3 regions of the Limosilactobacillus ingluviei str. Autruche 4 genome follow, and region 2 is predicted to be linked to each of the others. Evidence: predicted binding sites of a transcription regulator. Region 2 holds the regulator's gene; each other region holds the start of a gene.

Region 1 (5,844 bases), 810 kb from region 2:
ACGAACGTGTTGACCATATTACGGCGGGGAACTAAGCCCCCGTAGAAAAATGCCAACCCCGGGGTCATGAAAAAGACCAGGATGCTCGACAGCATAATAAATAAGACGTTTGCTGTATTCATGATCAATCATTCCTTTCTGTTGCAATGAATGGTGCTATTATCATCCCCCGCCCTACCTTTGCCAAGCCTTTAATGAGAAAATGATGATAAATTAGTCCGATTTCCCGTTTAAAATATCTTTCCACAGTGCGAAAACGGTTCCGAGTTTACATAAGTTTCCTAGACCAATCCAACTCGATCTGGAACTTGACACCATATGATATGCTTAAATTAAAAAGAACTTACATGAGGAAAGTTATCTTGGAAGAATTATTTGAACACACCTCCGTACGCCGGGCCTACTTCACTTTAGCCTTGCCGGTGGTGTTAAACATGGTCGTCGCCTTGGTTTACAACCTGGTGGACACCTTTTTTGTTGCTCAGACGCAAAACGCGAATTTAGTAGCGGGGGTCTCTTTAGGGGCCCCGTTGTTTACCCTAATGGTTGCTTTGGGCGACATCCTCGGCTTAGGTGGTTCCTCCGTGATTTCCCGCCTGTTTGGTGAGAAACGCTTTGACCAAGCTCGCCGCGTCAGTGGTTATTGCTTTTCCGCCGGCTTTTTGCTCGGCTTGATCGTCTTAGTGCTCCTATTTCTTTTGCAAACGCCAGTATTAAAATTATTGGGAGCAACCCCGGCCACTTGGGAATACGCCCGTCAATACTACCTGGTTATCGCCGCGGGCGCCCCCTTCATCGTTTTTTTCTACGCCCCAGTAAACATTTTACGTACTGAGGGCTTAGCGGTTGAATCGATGAAGGCCAGCGTCATTGGGACGGTTATTAACATTGTGTTGAATCCTTTCTTTATCTTCACCTGCGGTTTAGGTGCCGCGGGGTCCGCCCTGGCTACGGTCACCGGTAATATTTTCGCCGACCTGCTAATGATCTATTACCTGCGGACCAAAAGTCAGCGTCTCACCACGTCCCCACGGGAAACTAAGATTTCCCGCCGTATGCAGGGGGAAATTTTAGCCATCGGGATTCCAGCTTCAGTAACCAACTTAATGTCGACCTTTGCGATGGCACTGGCCAATCGTTACCTGATTGCTTATGGCCCTTCCAGTGTGGCCGCCATGGGGATTTCCCTTAAAATCAGTATGATCATCACAATGGTCTTTGTCGGTTTTGCCTTTGGTGCGCAACCCTTAATTGGCTATACTTACGGGGCCAAGGATACCAAACGTTTTAATGAAACCATGCGCTTAGATTTGACCGTTGTTTGCGGGTTTGCTTTAATCATGACCGGCGTCATTTGGCTGCTTGCGCCAACTTTGATTCGTGGTTTCATGCATGATCCAACGGTGATCAAGCATGGGATTACCATGATTCGCTGGTTGGTTAGCTCCGCCACGTTGGCTGGTTTGATTTTAGTCTTTACGACTATGTTTCAATCAATGGGCAAAGCCTTGCCGGCTTTTATCCTTTCTTTCTGCCGGCAAGGGGTGATCTTTTACCTTGTATTAATCGTTTTCGCCCACTCGTTTGGCTACACGGGAATTTTAGCCAGCCAAGCCGGCGCTGACTTTATCACTGCGCTCCTGGCAGTTGGGCTGTTTAACCATTACCGCCCACGGAAGTAATAACCATTAGCTCGCCCCTTGCTTATCCGCAGGGGCGAGTTTTTTATATAAAATTTTTCACCGCTTGATCAGTAAGCTGTGAAGGCGCTTGTGCGATAAATCGGTCATCTGAAAGCGTTAACTTGGCATCCTGTCGCGATTTTTTGGTGTCAGTCTTGCTCAATTTGTCATCTCCTTCACAAAAACTGTGAAAAAAATCACGAAACCCATTGACGGACGTTTAACAACTCCCGTATAATAGTGCCAACGAAATGATATAAAACGCTTCAGCGTGAAAGGTGGAATTTTTCATGACAAAGAAAGTTGCAATGGTAACCGGTGCCGGCCAAGGAATTGGGGAAGCAATCGCTTTACGTTTAGCAAAGGACGGCTTTGCGGTAGCCTTAGTTGCTCGGCGGGCTAACAAGTTAGAAGACGTCAAGCAAAAGATTGAACAAGCCGGCGGTGAAGCCTTGGTTGTCGCTGCTGACGTGGCCAAGCGGGAAGAAATTTTTGCTGCCGTAGAAAAGACGGTCGAACACTTTGGTGACTTCAACGTCATGATCAACAATGCCGGGGTTGCCCCAACGACGCCAATCGACACGATCACGGAAGATGACATCGACTACGTATACTCCGTTAACGTTGCCGGGACGATTTTTGGGATCCAAGCAGCCCACGCTGCCTTCAAGCAATTAGGTCACCCAGGTAAGATTATTAACGCCACTTCCCAAGCCGGGGTGGTTGGGAACCCGAACTTAACGGTCTACTCCAGTTCCAAGTTTGCGATTCGGGGGATCACCCAAGTAGTGGCTCGTGAATTAGCGGAAGAAGGCACGACGGTTAACGCCTTTGCGCCAGGGATTGTTAAGACCCCAATGATGTACGACATTGCGCACAAGGTTGGTCAAAACGCCGGGAAAGACGATGAATGGGGAATGCAAACCTTTGCCAAGGACATCGCTTTGAAGCGTTTATCTGAACCAGAAGACGTTGCCAATGCCGTGGCCTTCTTGGCTGGCCCAGACTCTGATTACATCACTGGGCAAACCTTAGAAGTCGACGGTGGGATGCAATTCCACTAGTATTAACTGCCCTCAATTTGGTGGGGCCGCTGCAAAAATGTGGCGGCCCCGCTTTTTTATTTTCCCTACTTGACACCTCTCATTTTTCTGTTATTATTCTAATTAAACTTTAAGAAAAAGGAGGGCAATCACATGCTGATCAACATTCAACAGTTTAACTGGCAAAGCTGGCACTGATTAATCGTACATGTGATTGCTCCACAGGTACGATTCTTTGAGACTTCTCAAATCGTACCTGTGTCGGCTCAACAAATGCAACCGCGCAGGCATCGCCCTGGGCGGTTTTTTCTTTACCTCGGGGGTTTGAGAAGCCACTGGTCACTTAGCTCAACTACTTTAAATTTGGAGGTAATAACAATGGCTGGCATTTTGCCCCTCACAATTCTATTAGCCCTGTACGCAGTTAGTGAAATTATTTCACGGAAAACCCACGCCCTGGTCAACACCGTTTTAACCATCTCCGTCTTCGCCCTCCTTGGCTTCTGGACGCATCTGCTCCCGAAGGACCTCTTTACCAACAGTGGGGTCGAGGCGTTTGGGATGGCCATTGTCGGCATCATGCTGACCGCGCTTGGGACTACGATTAACCTCGCCGAATTAAAACGCCAGGCCAAGGTCGTCTTAATTGCCATCGGCGGCGCCCTTGGTGCTTGCGCCTTAATTGTTTTAGTAGCCAGCCTGTTGAACCGACAAAATTACGGAATTGTCGGCGCCCCGATTTTTGCTGGCGGCAACGCGGCAACCCTGGTTCTCCTGGCCGCATTAAAAGAAGCCAACTTGCCACTCTTAGCTACTTACGCCTTGGCCGTCCTCACCTTCCAAAATTTCATTGGCATCCCCGTTGCCAGTGCGGCCCTTAAAAAAGAGGCCCAACGCTTGCTAACGTCGGGCGAGCTCACCGTCGCAGCCGCTTCCGTGGAGCCAGGTACAACCCCGTCACGCAAACCGTTGCAGTTACCCGCACAATTCAACACCCCCGTCTTTTGCTTAGCTAAACTAGGAGCGGTCGCTTCTCTGAGTTACGGCACGAGTCTGTTGTTGCACGGGAAAATCAACTATCTAGTTATCTGCTTTGTCTTTGGGATTCTCTTTTACCAACTCGGCTTTTTGGATGATGACATGTTGAACAAAACCGGTTCGCATGGCCTGATTACTTTTCTGGTGACCGTAGTCATCTTAGGCAGCCTGGCAAACACCACTCCCCAAATGGTTATCAGTGTGCTGGGCCCCTTGCTGGTTTGCTTGCTGGTGGGCACCATTGGCTTAATCCTCACGGCCGGTCTCTTAAGCAAACTTACCCACACGTCATTTCCGCTCACCATTGCCCTAGGTATGACGTGTACCTTCGGTTTTCCAACGACCATGTTGCTGGCCCAAGAAGTCGCGGCTTCAACGGGACAAACGCCCGCTGAACGTGGAGCGTTGGAACAATATCTGTTACCGAAAATGCTAACCGCCGGCTTAGTGACGGTGACTTTGGTTTCCGTTTTCTTTGCTGGCTTTGCCATTAATTATTTACACTAATCGGTCCATGAAAGGAGTAACCAATGAACGCTTTAGCAACCTACCTCACCACCCAGTTACCAGCAATGTTGCAATTTACTGAACGTTTGGTAAACCAGGATTCACCGGCAACTGAGCCGGCTAACATCCAACAAGCCGTCGCCCTGGTGCAAGCCAAAATGGAAGCTTTACACATGACGGTGCACCAGCTTAACACCAATCACCCCGGAACCATCCTCATCGGGGAACTTCCTGGGACTTTACCCGGTCGCCCGGTCATTTTAAGTGGCCACTTAGACACCGTTTTCCCAACGGGGACCGCAGTCCAACGGCCCTTCACCACCACCCAGAGCTTAATGAGCGGCCCCGGGATTTTTGATATGAAACCTGGTCTAACAATGGGGTTGTTTGCCATTCAGGCCTTGCAAGCACTCCAGCTTCCCCACCGGGCAATCCGGATGCTGGTCATTACCGATGAAGAAAAAATCCACCGTGATTCAACAGCAGATCAAGCCCTCGCGCAGGCTGCCCAAGGCGCTGATTTTGCGCTGAACTTAGAGGGGAGTGCCGCCTTGAACCAAGTCACTACCACCACCCGCGGGGGGATGATCGTTGAAGTCGCCGTCCAGGGACAAGCCGCCCATTCTGGCGCCGCGCCTGAAGCTGGGCGGAGTGCAATTTTAGAACTCGCCCACCAAATTATTCAGCTCGAAGCCCTCAGCGACCTGACCGCTGGCCTGCACGTCAACTGCGGTACCATTACCGGCGGCAGCAGTGAAAACATTATCCCCGATTTTGCCAAGACCCAATTAGGCGTACGTTTTAAGACTAATGCCCAACGTGAGCACTTATTAGCGCAAATTCAAGCCATCGCGGCCACCCCAACGGTAGCCGGAACGCAAACCACCGTTACGGTTAAAACCAAAATTGACAGCTTGGAACCGACAACTGACAGCCAAACGCTTTTGCAAATCGCTGACCAGCACGCCCAAGCCATTGGGATCGGCCCCTTAGCAGCGATTGCCAGTGGTGGTGCTTCCGATGCTGGGATCATCGCCGCTCAAGGCATTCCGACTTTAGACGGTCTTGGCATCGTCGGGGGTAAGGCCCACACGAAAGACGAATTTGCGGTCGTCGAATCGTTGCTGCCCCGCACGCAATTAATCGCTGCTCTCCTACAAACAACCCACCAGTTTAATTAAGCTTGCAAGCGGATGACTGTGTTTAACATTAGTCATCCTTTTTCTTGCCACCACCGCAACCGGCCAGGCAGAACTTAAACCTGGTTCGCCACCCCAAAGACTAGCATCAGACGAAAAAAACCGCCCCAGTAAACTGAGGCGGCTGCAATCAGATGATTTAAATAAACTTTATTTCATCCCATGTTTTTTGCTGGCAGTCTGGTAGAACACGTAGGCCACAAAGGCAAAGAAGAATGGCCCGGCAATCGTCCAGAAGGCTGTTTCATAATCATGATCCAAAACGGGTTGGGCAAAGGTAAACAGGGTCCCAACTACTAGAATCAGTTCCACAAAAAGGACCAAAATCGTGGTCCAAGTGTGATTCTTAAAGGCCACGAAAGATTGGTCATAGTG
Region 2 (5,844 bases):
AGGCCGAGAAGCCGGTGTTGGCCGCCACAGCCAAAATCATCGCCGTCGCCAATTGCAACAGGTAAAAACCGACCCCGTGGCCGCCAAAAACGGTCGCCGCAATTTGGGACAGAACCGTCGCCCGGGGGTTAGGAATGATCCCAAAGTAAAAGCTCAGGAAGGTAATGCCCGCGAAGAAGGCCGCCAAAATCAGACTCATAATCGTCAGGGTGCTGGCCGCATTCTTCTCCTTGGGAGCGTTAAAGTTTGGCACCGCATTACTGATCGCTTCCACCCCGGTCAAGGAAGCTGACCCGGCGGAAAACGCCCGGATCAACAAGACCAAGGACATCCCCGCTACGGGGTGCCCATAGTCAGCTGGGGCGTGGTAAGCAACGTGCCCAGTTACGATGTTGATCAACCCCCAAATGATCATGACGGAAATCATCACCACGAAGAAGTAGACTGGGATCGTCAAGAAATTGGCACTCTCGCTCATCCCCCGCAGGTTTAAGAGCATGATCGCCAAGACAATGAGCAACGAAATCGGTACCGAGTACTTATACAGGGCCGGAATGGCTGAAGTAATCGCTTCAGTCCCCGAGGTCGTTGACACCGCCACCGTCAGCATGTAATCGACCAACAGCGACCCCCCGGCAATCAAGCCCCCGTTGTCGCCCCAGTTCTTCGTTGCCACCACGTAGGCCCCACCCCCACTGGGGTAGGCGTGAATGATCTGGCGGTAGGACAAGGTAATTGCCAACAGCAAAATCAAGACCACGGCCGCAATTGGTAACGAATACCACAAAGCCGCCGCGGACAAGGTTACCAAGACGGTCGTAATTTGTTCCGTCCCGTAGGCAACCGACGATAAAGCGTCCGATGACAAGAGGGCCAAGGCCTTGAACTTCGTCAAGTGGGCCTGCCCTTCATCAAGGGTTTTCAGTGGTTTCCCAATCAAAACCCGTTTCAGATATCGCCACATTTTTCTCTCCTATATAAAAAACAATTGTAAGATTTCACCCCACGCAATCCAAATGGCGGATTTACGTGGGGCCATTTGTAGATTGTAACGCAAGCGCTAGTGAAATGACAAGCATTCCTCTAAATTTCTTTGGCATGCAAAAAAGCCGCGGTCGCCCGCGACTTTTGGTTAAATTGGCAAGGGATTACATCATCCCACCCATGCCGGCACCAGCGGCTGGGTTCATTGGAGCAGCGTCCTTTGGTTCTGGCTTGTCGGCGACCACAGCTTCAGTGGTCAACAACAAGGCTGACACAGAGGCCGCATTTTGCAATGCTGAACGGGTAACCTTGGTTGGGTCCACAATCCCGGCTGCAACCATGTCTTCAAACTTGTCTTCCGCCGCGTTGTAACCAATCCCTGGTTGTTCGTTCTTCAGTTGGTTGATAATCACTGAGCCTTCAACCCCAGCGTTTTCGGCAATTTGACGAACTGGTGCTTCTAAGGCTGCCTTTACGATCTTAACCCCAGTTTGCTCGTCACCCGTCGTTTCGGCTTCAACCTTTTCCAAGGCTGGGATAACGTTTACCAAGGCCGTCCCACCACCAGGAACGAACCCTTCTTGCACAGCGGCCCGCGTAGCGTTCAGGGCATCTTCGATCCGGTACTTGCGTTCCTTCAATTCCGTTTCCGTAGCGGCACCGACCTTAACAACGGCAACCCCACCGGCTAACTTCGCTAACCGTTCTTGGAGCTTTTCTTTGTCAAAGTCAGAGGAAGTTTCGGCAATGGCCTTCTTGATTTGTTCAACCCGGTCAGCAATTGCGGCCTTGTCCCCGGCCCCGTCAACGATCGTCGTGTTGTCCTTAGTAACCGTTACCTTGTTGGCTGAACCAAGTTGGTCAATCGTCGCGTCCTTTAATTGCATCCCTAAGTCATCAGAGATCACCGTCCCACCGGTCAAGACTGCGATGTCTTCCAGTTGGGCCTTGCGCCGGTCACCAAAGCCTGGCGCCTTTACCGCTACCACGTTAAAGGTTCCCCGAATCTTGTTGAGAACCAAGGTTGGCAAGGCTTCACCCGTAATGTCATCGGCGATGATCAACAGGGCCCGACCTTCTTGCACAACGGATTGGAGCAGTGGCAAGATGTCTTGGATGTTGGCAATCTTCTTGTCCGTGATCAGGACGTATGGGTTGTCCAGGTTAGCTTCCATCTTGTCGTTGTCAGTAACCATGTATTGGGACATGTACCCGCGGTCAAAGCTCATCCCTTCAACCACGTCCACGCTGGTGTCCACCCCACGGGAGTCTTCAATCGTGATAACCCCGTCGTTACCAACCTTTTCCATTGCGTCCGCAATCAATTGGCCTACTTCTGGGTTTGCAGCAGAGATCGAAGCGATTTGTGCAATGTCATCCTTGGTCTTGACATCGTGACTCATCGTCTTCAATTCAGCCACGGCTGCGGCCGTAGCCTTTTCGATCCCGCGCCGGATGCCAACTGGGTTCGCCCCGGCCGTCACGTTCTTCATCCCTTCGTTGACGATCGCTTGGGTCAGGACCGTCGCCGTGGTCGTCCCGTCCCCGGCAATGTCGTTAGTCTTGGAAGCAACTTCAGAAACCAGCTTGGCCCCCATGTTTTCAAAGTGATCTTCCAATTCGATGTTCTTGGCAATCGTCACCCCGTCGTTAGTAATCGTTGGGGAGCCGTAGCTTTGTTCTAAGACCACGTTGCGGCCCTTTGGTCCAATCGTCGTCTTAACCGTGTCAGCTAACTTGTCAACCCCGCGCAACATTGCCCGACGTGCATCTTCAGCAAACTTCAATTCCTTTGCCATTCTTATTTCACCTCAAATTAATTTCAAACTTAATCAATTGGCCAACTTAATCGTGGCGGTTAATCAATCACGGCCACCAGGTCTTTTTCGTGAACGACCAGGTACTTTCCCCCGTCGTATTCAACTTCCCGGCCGGCGTACTTATCAAAGAGGACCTTATCGCCTTCCTTAACGCTTACGGCAACGTGTTGACCATTGTCCAAGGTCCGCCCTTCACCGACAGCAACAACCTTCCCCGTCGTAGGCTTGTCCTTGGCGTTGGAAGCTAACACAATGCCCCCAACCGTCTTTTCTTCTTCTTCAGCTTTCAGAACTACGCGATCTCCTAATGGCTTTAACACGTTAATCCCTCCATATAATAATTCTAGTTTCCGTAATTTTAGCACTCCTGGTTGAGGAGTGTTAGCACTCAACCTCGTTCAGTGCTAATTACATTTTCTACTATAACACGGTTCAGTCAGATTGCAACCAAAAAGTTTGACCTTTTTTGACGTATTGGCCGAGCGATTGGTAGAGCGCCGTTGGCATCGGTATCAAAAAAGCTGCCCCAGCTCAGCTGGAACAGCGCTAACGAACCCAAGCCACACCCGCTTGGGAAAAGCGGCGAACTAATCTTGCCCCTTGTTGCTTTCAATAAAGTAAATCAAGGTTTGCAATTCATTCGTCAAATCAATATTTTGGACTTGGACATCCTTGGGAACTGACAACCGGACTGGAGTAAAGTTTAAGATCCCGTGAACCCCCGCTTCAACGAGTTCATCCGTCACGGCCTGGGATTTTTCCCCGGGCACGGTTAAAATGACCGCGTCAATTTGTTGTTCTTTAATCTGCTTCTTTAATTCAGACGCCGGATAAACCGGAATCCCACTCTTGATCGTATTCGCCAATTCCGGCTTCGGATCAAAGGCCGCGCTGATCCGTAAGTTGGTGCTTTGGTGGAAATTGTAATTCATCAAGGCACTCCCCAGGCTCCCGACCCCGACTAAGGCGACACTGGTCAGCTTGTCTTGGTTCAAGATCCCCCGGAAAAACTTTAACAGGCTCTCGACATCATAGCCGTAGCCCCGCTTCCCTAATTCACCAAAGTAAGAGAAGTCCCGGCGAATCGTGGCAGAGTCAACTTGGACTGCCTCTGATAATTCAGTCGATGACACCCGCTTCTTATTGGCATTCAAGAGCACGTTCAAGTAACGGTAATAGACCGGCAGTCGCTTGGCTGTCGCCCGCGGAATTTTCCGAGATGGCATGTTCACATTCCCTCCTCAACTAAAAATTTATGGTTCTTGTGAATTTAGCATACAACTTATTCTAGCAATTCCCGGCTCCTTTGTGAACCTAATTGCAAGAAAAGTTATGGTTGGTTGGCAAAAAAGCATGGTAAAATTTGGATTGACTGAAGATAAGAACGGATAGAAAGATAGGTTTTGACAAAATGCTTGTATTGCAAACCCACGACGTCTTGCGCCGGTTTGGGGCGGACGTTTTATTTCACAATATCAACTTACAAATCAATGATCAGGCCCGGGTCGCCTTGGTCGGCCGCAACGGGGCAGGGAAGACGACCTTGCTCAAGATCCTGGCCCAAATTACCGAACCCGATGAAGGGACCCTGGCCGTCGGCAAAAACGTCACGATCGGTTACTTAGCCCAGGATCAAGGCCTCGACAGTCAAAATACGATTTGGGCCGAATTAGACGGCGTCTTTGCGCCGCTTCACGCGATGGAAAAGCGGCTGCACGCTTTAGAAGAACAGCTGGCCAGCGTGGATGCCACCAGTCCGGCCTACCAAGAAATTCTCAGCGAATATGATCGCTTGCAAACCAGCTTTAAAAAGCAGGACGGCTTTGCCATTGATTCCAAAATTCGCGGGGTCTTAACCGGCTTTGGCTTTAGCGAAGCCATGTATGAGATGCCGGTCAATTCGCTCTCCGGAGGGCAAAAGACCAAGTTGGCCCTGGCCAAAATCCTGCTCCAAGCCCCCAACTTGTTGATCCTCGACGAACCAACCAACCACCTTGACATGGGGGTTTTGAGCTGGTTGGAAGACTACTTAAAGGGGTATGCCGGGGCCTTATTAATCGTGTCGCACGACCGCTACTTCTTAGACAAGGTCGTTAATGAAGTCTATGACCTGGATAACAAAACGTTGACCCACTACACCGGGAACTACACTGCTTTTATGCACCATAAGGCCGACAAGCTCAAAGCTGAACTAAAGCACTACGAACAACAGCAAAAAAAGATTGCCGCCTTAGAAGACTTTGTCAACCGCAACATTGTCCGCGCTTCGACAACCAAGCGCGCCCAAGCCCGGCGCAAGCAGCTGGAAAAAATGGACCGCTTAACCCGCCCGGTCAGCGATGACCGCTCCATTCACTTCTCCTTTACCTACGGTGAACCAAGCGGCAACGACGTGTTAACGGTGCAAGATTTAAAAATCGGCTACCACGACCAGCCCTTAGCCGGCCCCTTCTCCTTTACTGAAACCAAGGGCCAGCGAATCGGCATCATCGGCCCCAACGGGATCGGCAAATCCACGCTGCTCAAGACCCTCTTGCATAAACTACCGGCCATCAGCGGGGAGATTAAGTTTGGGGTCGGCCTGCAAATCGGCTACTACGACCAGGAGCAACAACAACTGCACCCGGAAAAGACCGTCCTCGATGAAGTGTGGGATGACCATCCAGAAGTCCCCGAAACCGAAATTCGCTCCTTGCTGGGGAGTTTCTTATTCGTGGGCGATGACGTTTTTAAGCTGGTCAAGGACTTATCGGGGGGACAAAAGGCCCGCTTGGAATTAACCAAGCTCTCCTTTGAACCGATCAACTACTTGATTCTCGATGAACCGACCAACCACTTGGACATCGACAGTCGGGAAGTCTTGGAAACGGCGATTAATGAGTTCCCGGGGACCGTGCTGTTTATCTCCCATGACCGGTACTTTATCAACCAAGTGGCCACCGACGTCTTGGCGGTAACCAAGGATCAGATGACGGCGTACGAAGGCAACTACGACGACTACCTTGCGGCCTTAGCCAAGCAAGCGGCCAGCCAGCCGGCC
Region 3 (5,844 bases), on a different contig from region 2:
TCCATTCGTACATCCCGGCCGGAATGGTCGAACGCATGAAAAGCGTCATCGATAAGGACTGGTCGACGTGTTCTTGGGCCGCCGCATAAGTTTCAATGACCGAACGCATATCAGTATCGTACGCAGACTTGTAGTATGGCATTGTATCATTGTTTAAGTATGGGGCCGGGTAGTAAATCTTGCCGATCATCTTTTCTTGCCGTTCTTCGATGCGGTTGATGATTGGGTGCAGGCTGGAAGTGGAATCGCCGATGTAAGAAGTCGAACCATTCGGGGCGACCGCTAGCCGGTAGGCATTGTAAAGTCCATCGGCTTGAATTTTGGCTTTTAATTTCGCCCAATCCGCGGGACCGGGGATAAAGAAGCCTTGGAAGAGTTTCTTGACGGCCGCCGTCTTTGGCCCCCAGTCTTGGCTGAGGTACTTGTCAAAGTAGGAACCATCGGCGTAGGCACTCTTTTCGAATTCATAGAAGCTTTCGCCCTTTTCCTTGGCGATTTCGTTGGAAGCCACCAACGTCCAGTAGTTTAACAACATGAAGTAAACCCCGGTAAATTCGATGGCCACTGGACTGCCGTATTGGATGTGGTGCTTGGCCAAGTAGCCGTGCAGCCCCATCGCGCCCAGCCCGACGGAGTGGTAGAGGTCATTGCCCTTGCGAATGGATGGGACAACGGTCAGGCTTTCCGCGTCTGAAATGTGGGTCAAGGCCCGCATCATGGCCCGGATCGACCGGCCCAGGTCTGGGCTTTCCATCAGGTTAGCGACGTTGGTTGAGCCTAAATTACAAGAAACGTCGGTCCCTAACGTTTCATAGGATTGGTCATCGGCAACCACGGATGGCGATTGGACTTGGGCGATTTCGGAGCACAAGTTGCTCATCGTGATCTTCCCAAAGACCGGGTTGGCCCGGTTTTCGGTGTCTAAATTGACAATGTAAGGATAACCAGATTCTTGTTGCAACTTGGAAATTTCATCTTCCAATTCCCGGGCATCAATCCACTTCTTGGTAATTTCCGGGTTGTTGACCAGGTTGTCATATTCCTTGGTAATGTCAACGTAAGCAAAGGGTTCGCCGTAGACCCGTTCGACGTCGTAAGGGCTAAAGAGGGCCATTTGCGCGCCGGCTTCAACCAGTTCATAGAACTTATCCGGGACGGTAATCCCTAAGGAGAGGGTCTTAAGCCGGATTTTTTCGTCGGCGTTTTCTTTCTTGGCCGATAAAAAAGCGACAATGTCGGGGTGGAAGACCGACAGGTACACGACCCCGGCCCCTTGGCGTTGGCCTAATTGGTTTGAGTAGGAGAAGGCGTCTTCCAATAACTTCATGACCGGGACGACCCCACTGGCTGCACCCTTGATCTTCTTGATTGGGGCCCCGGCTTCCCGTAAGTTGGTCAGGTTGATCCCCACGCCGCCCCCAATCTTAGACAGTTGCAAGGCGGAGTTGATCGTCCGGCCGATCGTGTTCATGTTGTCGGTCGCTTGAATTTCAAAGCAGGAAACAAATTCCCCGCGCCGCTTGCGCCCGACATTTAAGAAGGTCGGGGTGGCCGGTTGGTAGCGTTGGTGGATCAATTCATCGGCCAGATCCATGGCTAAATCTTCATCCCCGCCAGCCAGGAATAAAGCGTTCATTGCGACGCGATCGATGTAATTTTCCAAGTAGTATTCCTTATCGTCGGTCCGCAGGGCGTATTGGGCATAAAATTTGTAAGCGGCCATAAAGGAATGGAACTGGAAGCCGGCACCCTTGAGGTAATCGTACAGCCGGGTAATGAAGGTCATTGAATATTGTTCAATAAAGTCCCGTTCGATGTAGTCGTGATCCATCAACCAGTTCAACCGTTCGGCCACGGAACCAAATTGCTTGGTGTTGGGTTTAACATTCGTAGCCAAGAAATCTTGCAAGGCTTCTTGATCCTTGTTTAATTGAATTTGGCCATTTTTGGGAATGTTGATTTCATTGTTTAAGTCAAAGTATTTAACTTGGGTCAGGTCGATATCAGAGAGTGCCATGGTGTTAAATTCTCCTTCAAGTCAAATTTGTTACATAAAAAAAGAGTGGTGGTCAATTTTCAAACCTCCCACTCGACATGGTTGGGCTGCCGGGGGCACGCCCCAGCCTTATTTCTGGGGGGACCCTAGGCCAATTGCTTGAGCATATCCGGCCGGAAACCGGTAAAAGCTGACCCGTTCGGTAACTTAACTACCGGTGTAGCCTTAAATCCTTCTTGCTTTAATGCATCAACGAATTCGGGTTGTTCATCAATGTTGTGTTCAATAAAGTTGACGTGGTGTTGTTCTAAGAAACGCTTGGTCATCGTGCATTGGATGCAGTTATTTTTGGAAAAGACAGTTACCATCATTAAGTCCCCCTGTTACGAATTTGTTGAATTAAAGTATAGCGGATTTTGCGGAAAAAGCAATTTAAAAACCACCATATCTCGTGGTCGATAAAAAATCGAATACAAGATATGGTGGATAAAAACGGACTTTGATTCGCTTTCAATCACCAGAAAAAAAGATTTGAAAATGATTTTTAAGTCATTTGAACCGTGGTGATCAACGAGAATTTATTATACACTGGTTCAGAGAAAAAAACAGTAAAATGCGCGGAGGAAAAATGAGTCAAGATGAAAAATACATGCGTGCAGCCTTAGCTGAAGCGCGCCAAGCCGAATTGTTGGGGGAAGTGCCAATTGGGGCGGTGGTCGTGTACCAGGGCCAAATCGTGGGGCGTGGCCACAACATGCGGGAAAAATTTCAAGATGCTACCTATCATGCTGAGATGTTGGCCATTATGGAAGCCTGCCAAACCTTGGGGAGCTGGCGCTTGGAAGATTGTGATCTGTACGTCACGCTCGAGCCTTGCATTATGTGCAGCGGGGCGATTATCAATGCCCGGGTCAAGCGGGTGATTTACGCGGCGCCTGACCCCAAAGCCGGGGCCGTGGCGTCACTTTACCATTTATTGAATGATGAGCGGTTGAACCACCAAGTTGAAGTCGTAGCCGGGGTGTTGGCAGCGGAAGGCGGTGAATTGCTGCGGCAATTTTTCCGGGGGATTCGCCGCCGGAAAAAGTTGGCTAAGCAAGCGGCCAAACAAAATAATTGAGAAAAGACTGGTAATTTGGGGGTAAATACGGTAAAGTAGTACTTGCCGTTATGGCCGTAAAGCAAGGTTGGACTCGCGAACCGTGTCAGGACCGGAAGGTAGCAGCACTAAGGATGCTCCGGCTTGTGCTTTATGTACATATTTTGGAATGCCACTGGCGCAGGAGGATAATTCTGCCCGGTGGCTTTTTTCGTTGATCCAAGCATGGTGGCCACAAGGTCAGTCCCAACCGCCTTTTCCCGATAAAAAAACAAATGAGTGAATTGGTTAACAAACGTGACGGGGTTATCTACAATAAGTGTGTAAGGGTTTTCTTAATGATTGACAGAAAGGGGAAATTTACATGCGTGGATTTGCAATGTTGGGACCAAACAAGACCGGGTTTATTGAAAAACCAGATCCGAAAGTTGGCCCGCGCGATGCCTTGGTAAAGCCACTGGCCGTGGCGCCATGTACGTCTGATATTCACACCGTCTTTGAAGATGCGATTGGCCCGCGTGAAGACATGATTTTGGGGCACGAAGCCTGCGGGGAAATCGTTGAAGTCGGCTCCGAGGTGCAGGACTTTAAGGTGGGTGACCGGGTTTTAGTTCCAGCCATCACCCCCGATTGGTCGAAGGTGGAATCGCAAGCTGGCTACGCGGTCCACTCCGGCGGGATGCTGGCCGGCTGGAAGTTCTCCAATATTAAGGACGGGGTCTTTGCGACCCGCTTCCACGTTAACGACGCCGACGGCAACTTGGCCTTATTGCCAAAGGAAATCGACCCGGCCGTTGCGACAATGCTATCGGACATGATCCCGACGGGCTTGCACGCTTCAGAATTGGCCGGGGTCGAGTTTGGGGACACCGTAGCCGTAATCGGGGTGGGCCCAGTTGGCTTAATGGCCGTGCGCGGTGCCGTCTTACACGGCGCGGGCCGTTTGATTGCCGTGGGTTCTAACGACCGGCCGATTACTTTTGAAGTCGCTAAGAAGTATGGCGCCACGGATCTGGTTGATTACCACGCTGGTGATTTAGCAGACCAAATCTTGAAGTTAACCGATGGCAAGGGCGTGGACAAAGTTTTGATTGCCGGTGGGGATGCTGCCCACACCTTTGATCAAGCGATGCGGATCCTCAAGCCCGGTGGCGCGATCGGGAACGTTAACTACTTGAACGGACACGATGATGTGGTCTTCAATGCCGCCAACTGGGGAGTCGGGATGAGTCACAAGACCCTGCACGGTGGCCTGATGCCTGGTGGCCGGCTGCGGATGGAAAAGCTGGCCTCCTTGGTCGTTAACGGCCGGATTGACCCATCTTTGATGATTACCCAACGGTTTGAAGGCTTTGAACACATTGCCGATGCGGTTGAATTAATGCACAAGAAGCCAGCCGACGTGATCAAACCGGTGGTCATTTGCAACGATATCGATTAAGGCCGTAACTGTGGTTAGCAGTGGGGAAACGAAATTTCTCCACTGTTTTTTTATTCGCTGATCAAAGGCGCAGCGAAGGCGAGTTATTAGTTTCAATTGCATATTGATCATGTTAAAATGGATTTTGTGAATTTTAAATTAGAATGGAAAAATACCGGTTATTTTAGGTAACTACGGCCGGCAAATCTGATGAGGAAGGACAGGACGCATTAATGGCGAACATACTCAGAAAGTGGATTGAAAGTGACCGGCGGGAATTGCGCCGGATCAATAAAATCGCAAATAAAGTGGAAAGCTATGCCGATCAGATGGCAGCGCTCTCTGATGACCAGTTGAAAGCGAAGACAACGGAATTTAAAAAGCGGGTTCAAGAACAAGGAGAAGATCTGGATCACTTGTTGCCCGAAGCCTTTGCGGTGGCCCGGGAAGGGGCCAAGCGGGTCTTGGGGCTGTACCCATTCCACGTGCAAATCATGGGGGGCATTGTCCTGCATGAGGGGAACATCGCGGAAATGAAGACCGGGGAAGGGAAGACCCTAACGGCCACAATGCCGGTCTACTTAAACGCCCTGAGTGGGAAAGGGGTACACGTAATCACGGTTAACGAATACCTGTCAGAGCGGGACGCCGAAGAAATGGGGCAACTGTACAACTGGCTGGGATGCTCGGTCGGGGTCAATGGGACCGAAAAGACGCCGGATGAAAAGCGGGCAGCTTACCAAGCCGATATTATGTACTCGACTAACAGTGAAATCGGGTTTGACTACTTGCGTGACAACATGGCAGTCTACCAAGAAGATCAGGTGCAACGGGGGTTAAACTTTGCCTTGGTCGATGAAGTGGACTCCATTTTAATTGACGAAGCGCGGACGCCTTTGATTATTTCCGGTCCCGGGACGGGGACGTCCAAGCTCTACCAACAAACGGACCGTTTCGTTAAGAAACTGCAAGAGGAGCAGGATTACAAGATCGACTTGGAATCCAAGACGGTTGCTTTGACGGACGAAGGGATCCAAAAGGCTGAAAAATACTTTAACTTGAAGAACCTCTATGATCCCGACAACACCGCCTTGACTCACCACTTGGATCAAGCCTTGCGGGCCAATTACATCATGTTAAAGGATAAGGATTACGTGGTTTCCAACGGTGAAGTCTTGATCGTGGACTCCTTTACCGGGCGGGTAATGGAAGGCCGGCGCTTCTCCGATGGTTTGCACCAAGCCATCGAAGCCAAGGAACACGTGGAAATCCAGGAAGAAAACAAGACGATGGCCAACATCACCTACCAAAACCTGTTCCGGATGTACA

What was found. The regulator Rex, encoded in region 2, represses fermentation and respiration genes when NADH is low (regulators of the CRP and FNR family bind a similar motif). The targets are predictions, from matches to a motif close to TTGTGAANTANTTCACAA.
Region 1: BN54_RS01455 ((S)-acetoin forming diacetyl reductase) is a predicted target of Rex. The motif match lies at 1,847-1,864, and genes of this name have one in related genera.
Region 3: BN54_RS09085 (NAD(P)-dependent alcohol dehydrogenase) is a predicted target of Rex. The motif match lies at 3,373-3,390, and genes of this name have one in related genera.

Annotation. Positions count from the first base shown of each region.
Region 1 is NZ_HE997173.1:292,760-298,603, reverse strand. Features, by position in the region: gene BN54_RS01465 (ammonium transporter) at 1-122, opposite strand, end outside; gene BN54_RS01460 (MATE family efflux transporter) at 363-1,682, shown strand; gene BN54_RS01455 ((S)-acetoin forming diacetyl reductase) at 1,973-2,746, shown strand; gene BN54_RS01450 (hypothetical protein) at 3,104-4,270, shown strand; gene BN54_RS01445 (M20/M25/M40 family metallo-hydrolase) at 4,294-5,451, shown strand; gene yjeM (glutamate/gamma-aminobutyrate family transporter YjeM) at 5,620-5,844, opposite strand, start outside.
Region 2 is NZ_HE997173.1:1,106,604-1,112,447, forward strand. Features, by position in the region: gene BN54_RS05445 (APC family permease) at 1-964, opposite strand, end outside; gene groL (chaperonin GroEL) at 1,149-2,783, opposite strand; gene groES (co-chaperone GroES) at 2,843-3,124, opposite strand; gene BN54_RS05460 (redox-sensing transcriptional repressor Rex) at 3,392-4,030, opposite strand; gene BN54_RS05465 (ABC-F family ATP-binding cassette domain-containing protein) at 4,216-5,844, shown strand, end outside.
Region 3 is NZ_HE997177.1:66,010-71,853, reverse strand. Features, by position in the region: gene nrdE (class 1b ribonucleoside-diphosphate reductase subunit alpha) at 1-2,017, opposite strand, end outside; gene nrdH (glutaredoxin-like protein NrdH) at 2,143-2,364, opposite strand; gene tadA (tRNA adenosine(34) deaminase TadA) at 2,625-3,116, shown strand; RNA gene ffs (signal recognition particle sRNA small type) at 3,165-3,261, shown strand; gene BN54_RS09085 (NAD(P)-dependent alcohol dehydrogenase) at 3,460-4,536, shown strand; gene secA (preprotein translocase subunit SecA) at 4,749-5,844, shown strand, end outside.